4 regions of the Specibacter sp. NPDC078709 genome follow, and region 2 is predicted to be linked to each of the others. Evidence: riboswitches for the same ligand, from Rfam matches in the RefSeq annotation. Region 2 holds a riboswitch; each other region holds the start of a gene.
The links. Region 2 has a riboswitch for thiamine pyrophosphate ahead of thiO (glycine oxidase ThiO). Riboswitches for the same ligand answer to the same signal wherever they lie in the genome.
Positions count from the first base shown of each region.

Region 1: it holds a riboswitch for thiamine pyrophosphate, as region 2 does, so the genes downstream of both, AB0P14_RS03440 (3-oxoacyl-ACP reductase) here and thiO (glycine oxidase ThiO) in region 2, are expected to answer to the same signal.
Region 3: it holds a riboswitch for thiamine pyrophosphate, as region 2 does, so the genes downstream of both, AB0P14_RS07825 (bifunctional hydroxymethylpyrimidine kinase/phosphomethylpyrimidine kinase) here and thiO (glycine oxidase ThiO) in region 2, are expected to answer to the same signal.
Region 4: it holds a riboswitch for thiamine pyrophosphate, as region 2 does, so the genes downstream of both, AB0P14_RS14485 (ECF transporter S component) here and thiO (glycine oxidase ThiO) in region 2, are expected to answer to the same signal.

Region 1 covers NZ_JBFBLU010000001.1:787,196-789,388, forward strand. Annotated here, with positions in the region: gene AB0P14_RS03435 (TetR family transcriptional regulator) at 1-553, shown strand, start outside; TPP riboswitch at 631-724, shown strand; gene AB0P14_RS03440 (3-oxoacyl-ACP reductase) at 798-1,562, shown strand; gene AB0P14_RS03445 (LLM class flavin-dependent oxidoreductase) at 1,590-2,193, shown strand, end outside.
Region 2 covers NZ_JBFBLU010000012.1:12,702-14,894, reverse strand. Annotated here, with positions in the region: gene thiO (glycine oxidase ThiO) at 1-773, opposite strand, end outside; TPP riboswitch at 766-896, opposite strand; gene thiE (thiamine phosphate synthase) at 910-1,590, shown strand; gene AB0P14_RS16675 (PaaI family thioesterase) at 1,687-2,193, shown strand.
Region 3 covers NZ_JBFBLU010000003.1:270,674-272,866, forward strand. Annotated here, with positions in the region: gene AB0P14_RS07825 (bifunctional hydroxymethylpyrimidine kinase/phosphomethylpyrimidine kinase) at 1-931, opposite strand, end outside; TPP riboswitch at 922-1,020, opposite strand; gene AB0P14_RS07830 (Rne/Rng family ribonuclease) at 1,128-2,193, opposite strand, start outside.
Region 4 covers NZ_JBFBLU010000008.1:34,650-36,842, forward strand. Annotated here, with positions in the region: gene AB0P14_RS14480 (ABC transporter ATP-binding protein) at 1-488, opposite strand, end outside; gene AB0P14_RS14485 (ECF transporter S component) at 492-1,142, opposite strand; TPP riboswitch at 1,189-1,306, opposite strand; gene AB0P14_RS14490 (DUF4235 domain-containing protein) at 1,500-1,760, shown strand; gene mnhG (monovalent cation/H(+) antiporter subunit G) at 1,914-2,193, opposite strand, start outside.

The DNA of each region.
Region 1 (2,193 bases), on a different contig from region 2:
TGGAAAGGGTGGGGCCAAGATGGCGTTGACGCGTGAGGCAATCGTGGAGACAGCCATGGAAATCCTGCGTGAGTATGGCCTAGCTGACTTGTCCATGCGCCGCTTGGCCCGTGATCTAGGGGTGCAGCCGGGCGCACTGTATTGGCATGTGAAAAACAAGCAGGAACTGCTCACCGTGCTCGCCGGACTGATCCTGGCACCCGTAGCAGCTCAGTCACCGGATAGCCTTCGCGAGCTGGCGGTGCGTGTTCGGGAAACGCTGCTGACGGTGCGGGACAGCGCCGAGGTGGTGGCACTGGCACACGCCCTGGATCCACGTTCCACGGCCCCGCTACAACAGTTTGGCGCACTGCTGGAAGGCGAAAAGCTCGCCGCGGATCAAGCCGAGTGGGCCGCCGAGGCGCTGCTTTCCTACGTTTTGGGTTCGGTGACCGATGAACAGACCCGGACCGGATTGACGGGCGCAGGATTGCTGGCTGATACGGAACGGGATGCTGGCAAAATATTCACCTTCGGACTGGATCTCATGCTGAGCGGGCTGGCAGCTAGCTGAACCACGCTGGGCCAATCCGAACCACTCAGAACCAATCCGCGGCTGGGCTTCGAGCGGGACGTGGTAGCTTTGCTCTTGGACACTGCACGGGGTGCCGCATCGCGGCTGAGAGCTAGACCCGTCGAACCTGATCTCGATAATCCGAGCGAAGGGATGCCGGTCCGGAATCAAGGACGAGAACGCCGTTTTTTGGTGTATATCTCGTAATTTTGTGCATCCTTTCGCGCTTCTGAAAGGTGCACACATGCTCATCAAAGACCAGATTGTTCTCATCACCGGCGCCGGTCGCGGGCTCGGCGTGGAGATTGCCCGCTCCTTTTCCCGTGAAGGCGCCCGGGTGGTGTTGAACTACCGCAACAGTGAAGCCGGGGCCCAGCAACTGGCCACCGAAATCGGCCCCGATCAAGCCATTGCGCTGCGTGCCGATGTCACCAAGAGCGATGACGTGGCAGCCATGGTCAGCGCCGCCGCCGAGCATTTCGGCGCACCCATCACCACCCTGATCAACAACGCCCTCCCGGACTTTTCCTTCAACGGAGACGCCAGGCCCAAGGCCAATGAGATTGGCTTTGCAGATTTCCAGGCCCAGTTCGCTGGAGTGGTGGGCGGGGCGCTGAACACCATCCAAGCCGTGCTGCCTGGGCTCAAGGAAGCCGGCTTCGGTGCCATTGTGAACATCGGCACCAACCTTTTTCAGAATCCGGTGGTCCCCTACCACGACTACACCGCGGCCAAGGCGGCTTTGCTGGCGTTGACCAGGACGTTCGCGGCCGATCTGGGACCGGCAAACATCCGCGTCAACATGGTCTCCGGAGGTCTGCTGCGCAGCACAGACGCTTCCTCGGCTACCCCCGAGCAGGTCTTTGACTTGATCGCCGGCGGGACACCGCTGCGCAAGGTCACCACCCCTGCCGAATTTGCTGACGCGGCCCTGTTCTTTGCTTCGCCGTGGGCACGGGCTATCACGGGACAAAATCTGGTGGTCGACGGCGGACTAGTGATGAATTAGGAGAGAGTGAAATTGGGGACGGACACCATGGAAAAGACACGAGAATTACACATCAACGCCTTCTTGTTTGGCACCGGACACCACACCATGGGCTGGCGGCATCCAGCATCCAGTGCCGATAGGGTCGGCAGCATTGCCTACTTCGAGGAGCTGGCCCAGCTGGCCGAAAGCGGCTTCCTTGACGCCGTGTTCTTTGCCGACGGGCACAGCGTGAACCGCCGGTATTCAGCAGGCGTTCCGGGGCTTCTTGAACCGATTACGGCGTTGAGCGCCATGGCCCGGGCCACCCACCACATCGGGCTGGTCACCACCGTGTCCGCCAGTTTTTACACGCCGTTCCACGCTGCGCGGATGCTGGCCTCGCTGGATCACATCAGTGGCGGCCGGGCGGGGGCCAATATCGTCACGTCCATGTTTGATGCTGAGGCCCAGAATCACTCAATGGCCGCACTTCCGCCCCATGCCGAGCGGTATGAGCGCGCCGACGAGTTTGTCCGGGTTCTCAAGCAGCTCTGGGATTCGTGGTCTGATGATGCACTCCCCCGGGACCGGGACAGCGGGACGTTCATCGATCCCGAGCACATTCGCCCCATCAATCATCAGGGCAAGCATTTCTCGGTGGCAGGTCCAC
Region 2 (2,193 bases):
AGCTGTTCCGGAACGCGGAGTCGAAGGATGTCGCCGTACACAGGACGGATGGGTAAGTTCAGCCCGTCCGGCAGGCCAGCCAATGCCGGCGTTCCCAGCGCATTCGCCACAATCACTTCCCGTGCGTGGACCTCACGACCATCGGCCAGCAGCACGCCGGTCACCCGTGAGTGAGTGTCGTTGGGATCCTCGTGCAACAGCGAGGTGGCGGATTGTTCAATGAAGCTCGCCGCCGAGGTGCCGCGCACACGGGCAGACGCCACCAGCGCCGCCCGCAGTGCCGCCGCCATGGCTCGCGGATCAACTTGATGATCTGCCTCCACCTTGTAGGCACAAGAAATCTGCGGGCCAATCATCGGCTCCAGTGCCCGCGCTTCGCGAATACTTAGCTGCGACACGTCCAAGCCATGGAGCAGTTGGACATCGCGTAAATCGGACAGTGCTTGGCGATCTGCAGGATCGCCTCCCAGCACCAAGGTCGGGGAGGTGTTGAATCCGGTGGGCAACCCGTCAGGGAGGGAGCCTACGAACTCCGGCCAGCGCGCCGCCGATGCCAGTGTCAGCTGCAGCAAGGCGTCTTCTTGGTAGTGCAACTCGCTCACCGGGGCCAGCATTCCGGCCGCAGCAAAGGTGGCCCCTGTGGCAGGAGCGGGGTCAATGACAGTGACAGTATGGCCGGCTCGTTGGGCTTCCCATGCGATGCCGAGGCCAATGATGCCGCCGCCAATGACGGCCACCTCGGTGGTCAAAATTTCGGGCGCAACAGCGCTCACAGTTCTTCCTTCCCTACGCCGGCATGATCCGGATCAGGTTCTTGCGCCCTTGCAGGGGGCGTCATTCGGTCGGCGCAGTCGGCGCCCTCTCAGCCAGCTTCACTGGCTCCCGCGGTACTGCATTAGTCTATGAGATATGAGCCAAACTTCTGCCATCCCCGCTGCCACCACCACTTTTCCTACCCCTTCGTTACAAAGTGCCCGGCTCTATTTGTGCACGGACGCGCGCATCGAACAGGGTGATTTTGCCGATTTTTTGCGGGCTTCCTATGCCGGTGGAGTGGACATCATCCAGCTTCGCGACAAGTCCATCGAGGCGGCGCAGGAGCTGGAATTACTGGAAGTTTTGAAGTCGGTTGCGCAGGAATTTGGCAAGGTTTGGGCCGTGAATGACCGCGCCGATATTGCTTCCTTGAGCGGCGCGCCCGTGTTCCACATTGGCCAGAAGGATTTGCCGTTGCCGGCGGCGCGTTCGCTGGTGGGCCCGGCGGTCTCAATGGGTCTCTCCAGCCATGACCTCGCTCAGGTTTCTGCCGCTGCAACCGATCCCAACGCCGACTACTTCTGCGTGGGGCCGCTCTGGGCCACCCCCACCAAGCCGGGCCGGGCCGCCGTGGGCCTTTCCCTGCTGGAGCATGCCGCCTCGCTGGGGACCTCCAAGCCGTGGTTCGCGATAGGTGGGGTGGATCTGTCCAACGTCGATCAGGTGGTGGCTGCCGGCGCGTCCCGGATTGTGGTGGTGCGGGCCATTACCGAGGCTCAGGATCCGACGTCGGCCGCCCAGGAGCTGCTCTCCCGTTTGCCTGCGCTAGGGTAATCTACGTGACGGCTACTCGTCGGTAACATTCGTAGCGGCAGCGGCTGGCACACTATGCTCCAGAGCAAAGCATTTCTCTATTTCAGGCGGCCAGCAATGACACAGCGATCCGAGTTTCCGCACCAGAGCAAGACCCTGAACTACGAGGACCCTGCTCCCTACCTGGCCGATGTTTTTGGTCTCCCGGGTGTCGAGCAGCTCCAGGCGATCATTGACGGACGCTTCCCGGCACCACCGATCGCCAGTCATTTCGGCATCGAATTTCTCACCGCCAGCGTTGGTGATGTGTTGCTGGCGGCCACTCCGGATGCCTCGCACTACAACCCCATTGGCTCGATTCATGGCGGATTTGCTGCCACGCTGCTTGATTCGGCGTGTGGCTGCGCCGTCCAGTCGACACTGCCAGCCGGGGTTGGCTACACCACACTGGAATTGAAGGTTTCCATGCTTCGCGGCATCACTAGGGACACCGGGCGGGTCACCGTTCATGGCTGGATCACCAAGCCAGGTAGCCGGGCAGCATTTGCCGAGGCCGATATTCGCGACAGCGAGGGCCGTGTCCTGGCCACCGCCTCGAGCACGTGCCTAGTCATGGCACCCTGA
Region 3 (2,193 bases), on a different contig from region 2:
CCTGCCACAGTTCCCTACTGAAGCTGTTCTGCCGTGGCGTGGCGTTGGCCCATAGTTCGTGCAGGTGGTTGATGGGCCCTGGACCGCGTCCCACCCTCAGCTCACGGGAGGTTTCCAGTGCGTGGCCAAGCCAGTCCTTGGCATGGTCAATACTGATGCTCCAATCACCGGTCTGCGCTTGTAGTGTCGCCACAGCCGCTGAGAGCGAGCATCCTGTCCCGTGCGTGTTGGGCGTATCAATCCGTGGAGCACGGAACTCGTGGACGGTGCCATCGGCACTGACCAGTGCGTCCGGGCAGTCTGCACCGGGCAGATGCCCACCCTTGACCAGCACCCGAAGCTGGTGCGCGGCAGCCAGCTCCCGCCCCTGGGCAATGGCCCCATCCCAGCTCGTCGCCGCTGGCCGGCCCAACAGGGCTCCCAGCTCAGGAATGTTCGGGGTCACCAAGTGCACCAGCCCCAGCAAGGACAACATGGCGGTCAGTGCCTCCCTGTCCATGAGCGCATCTCCGCTGGTAGCCACCATCACCGGATCAAGTACGACGACGGGAGGCTGGGTTTGTTTCAGCCACTCCCCCACTGCTGTCACCACCTCTGCGGTACCCAGCATGCCGATTTTCACAGCGTCTATGGTGATATCTGCTGAAACTGCGGCCAGTTGAGCAGTCAGGAATGCTGCTGGCGGCGTGTGGATGCTGTGCACTCCTACCGTGTTTTGGGCGGTGAGTGCGGTGATGGCTGCCATGGCATAGCCGCCATGAGCGGAAATGGTTTTGATATCGGCCTGAATACCGGCTCCGCCCGAAGGATCGGAGCCGGCAATACTCAGAACTCGCGGATGTTCTAGCTGCAGCTGCTGCTGTGCTGCCGACTCGCGGCCAGCTGAAAACGCAGCTGGCGAAGCATCTGGAAAAAGTGCAGTGGTGTTCATCAGGACATCCCTTCGCCGGTGCTAACCGGGCAGGTTCAACGGGTATTGTCTCAGCCGGCCCTTGTAGCCTGGCACCCCGTGTCGCCCCCTACCCTAGCCTGCACCTCGGCTCACAACGAAAACTGGCCCGCAGCGGTGACACAAAAAGGTGCTTTTTGTGTCACCGCTGCGGGCCAGTTCAACCGAGCCGGGACTACTACAGCTCGGAAGCCGGAACTCCTACACCCAAAATGATGGGCTCGGCGTTCTTTTTGACGGCGGCTGCGGGAGCAGGGATCTCCGCTTTAGCGCTGCTATGCGGTGTGGAACCCTGAGCTGCAGGGACCGCATCGACGGTCTCTACCGTCATGTCAGCTCCACCCTGAGCGCTACGGGCGCTACGGTTGCGCCGGCCACGACGTGCGCGCGATCGGTTTCCACCTGAATCGGCACCGTCATGGGCTGATTCCTGGCTGGGGGCAGCGAGCTGATCCAACGCCTGAGTCAGACCAGCCAAGGCTGCTGCCTGATCAGCATTGTTGGGCTGCGCAAAGCCACTGCTTTCGCTGCGGTGTCCACGCGGCAGTTCAATGGCTTCCCCACCAAGGGTGAGAGTGGCAGAGTCGGCAGAGTCGTGCTGCTGGGCAGACTCCCCTGCTGCTGTTCCTGCTGTTCTACCTTCAGCGTGCTGCTCAGGAGCGTGCTCGTGGTGCGTAGCGGCAGCTGCCGCTGCAATGTTCGCCAGAGCGGTGCGGGCTTCGTGAGCCTTTTGTGCCTTAGCTGCGTCGCTCAACTCTTCAACCACCGGGGTGGTTACTTCTTCTTGCTCTTGCCCGTCCTGATGTCCACGGTTGCGGTTACGCTTACGTTCACTGCGAGTTGACCGGTTAGCCGTGCGCTCGGGTTCGCGCTGTTCCTGCTTGGGCGCGTGGATCTGAGCTGCTTCGAGGGCCGGGGAATGCGTGCGGCGGTGCTCCACGGGGATCTCGTGCGTGACCATGCCACGACCGGCACAGGTGCCACACTGCTCGCCGAAGACTTCCAGCAAGCCGGTACCCATGCGCTTGCGCGTCATCTGCACCAGACCCAGCGAGGTGACCTCGGCAACTTGGTGCTTGGTCCGGTCGCGGCCCAGGCACTCAACCAGACGGCGTAGCACTAGATCGCGGTTGGATTCCAAAACCATGTCGATGAAGTCAATGACGATGATCCCGCCAATGTCGCGCAAACGCAGCTGACGAACCACTTCCTCGGCGGCTTCAAGGTTGTTCTTGGTGACAGTT
Region 4 (2,193 bases), on a different contig from region 2:
AGCATTCCGGCTAAGCCAAGGCGTTGCTTCTGTCCGCCGGAGAGGGAAGAACTGGGATGATCCAGGGGCAGCTCAAGGCCCACGGACTCCAGTGCGGCGCCCACGCGGCGCCAGATTTCCTCACGTGGAACACAGAGGTTTTCGGCCCCAAACGCGACGTCATCACCTATACGCGAGAGCACCACCTGTGCATCCGGATCCTGTTGCATGAGCCCAGAACGGCCACGGGATTCTGCCACGGGACGGCCATCGATGAGCAGCTGGCCCGATTCGTTGGCGTCCTCATCATCACCCAGCACACCGGCCAAGGCATGCAGGAACGTGGACTTACCTGCCCCGGAAGGACCCAGCAACAAGACGCGCTCCCCCGGTTCGATCTCCAGATCCAAGTCTGCAACGGCCCGGCCACTACGGCCCGAATGCTGCCAGCCCCAACCCTTGGCACTGACTCTCGCCGGGGCGCTGCCCCGGTTGCGCTGAATAGTCACTGCCTACACCGCGCGTTCGGTAGCGGCTCCACGGGAGGGCAGATTTGCCAGGGCGCCGGTTCTGGCCAGACCACGCACGGCCAACCAGGACACCAGCCCGGCGATGACTGCACCGGAGACCATGGCCAGGGCTACGTAGACCAGCTTCCACTCCATGGCCCACTCGATGTTCCAGACAATGCTGTCGTTGATTCCCAAGGCCAGACCTGCCAAAACGCCGGAAATCAGGGCCACAGGGAGGTTGAATTTGCGGTAGCGGAAAAGCGCGAAGCCCAGTTCGGCACCAAGGCCCTGAACCAGACCGGACAGCAGCACCGTAAAGCCAAAGTGCGTACCCAGCAGTCCTTCGACCATGGCGGCGATGAGTTCGCAATACAGTGCGGCACCGGGTTTGCGGATAACGAGCCCACCCAAGACGCCGGCGATCAACCAGCCGCCACCGTACAGCGCGCCAAGAGGCGGGAACGCAACGGTGATGGCGCTGGTCAGACCGTATCCAGCCGACCACAGCCAGAAGATGACTCCCAAGGCAACGCCGAGAACGGAGACCACAACGATGTCCACCACCCGCCAGGTACTCTTGCGCGCCGGTGAATCTTGCTTGTTTTGCTTACTTGGTTGCGTGGCGTTTCCGCCCGCGAATGACTTGCTCATGATTCCTCCTTTTCAGGAGGGGCGGCTACAGCGGTATTTCCGCGCAGCCGAAGAGAACTCGACTCCCTTCGCCGGTACTAGCCGGAGCAGGTTCGAGGGTCTGCGGTAAACCGCACTCTCAGCGCCGGATCCCAGGATGGGATGACGCTCCCCTGTCGTGTTTGAATTGCGGATTCAGTGTACCCCCGCGCCCTGCCGGGGGCCAATGCGTGCGATAACAACGGCGATAACAACAAGACATCACCTATACATTGCGGAGTGGGCGGCTGCTGTTGTCTCGGTAAAAGGGCTAGGCTGACACTAGAGTTTTTGCCGCGCAAGCCCAGTCAACCTCACTCAACTACGCAGGAGTCATTCATGAACATCGTCTTCAAATTGCTCGGAACCGGCATCAGCTTGGGAGCCGGATTTGTGGCCAGCAAGCTCGTGGACACGGCTTGGGAGAAGAGCACCGGTAACAAGCCACCCAAGGATGGTGCGGACTTGGAGAATAGCCTTCGCTCAGCACTGACCTTTGCATTGGTTTCTTCAGTGGTTGCCGCCATCATTCAGACCCTCGCCGGGCGCACCACACAGAAGGCCATTGCGCGTTTCAACAAGCATCCCGAAGAGGTTTAGGGGCGCACTCCATCGTCACCAAGGCGTCATTCGCCGTCGCGTTTGATCACACGTTTGATGATCACGTACGACGGCGGCTGGCGCCTTGTGCGTTCCCCGGCAGCCACGCGGCTTACCGCGAAGAGACGCCCTCAAGGGACGCCCCAGACGCCCTTAGCGGTTGCTGTCATCCTCCACGACGGAGGCCACAACCTGGTCCAGTTCATCGACACTAAGCAATTCCGGTCGGCGATGTTTGGTGCGGTATCCAGCCCTACCCACCATGTGCGCGGACACCGGCACCGTGAGCAGTTGGAACAGCCAGGCGATCATCAGAATCGGCAGCAAAGCCCAGGCGCGCATTTGCAGCCCGACAGCTGCCAGCATCAGCAGTAACCCCAACACCTGAGGCTTGGTGGCTGCGTGCATGCGACTCATGAGGTCAGGAAAACGT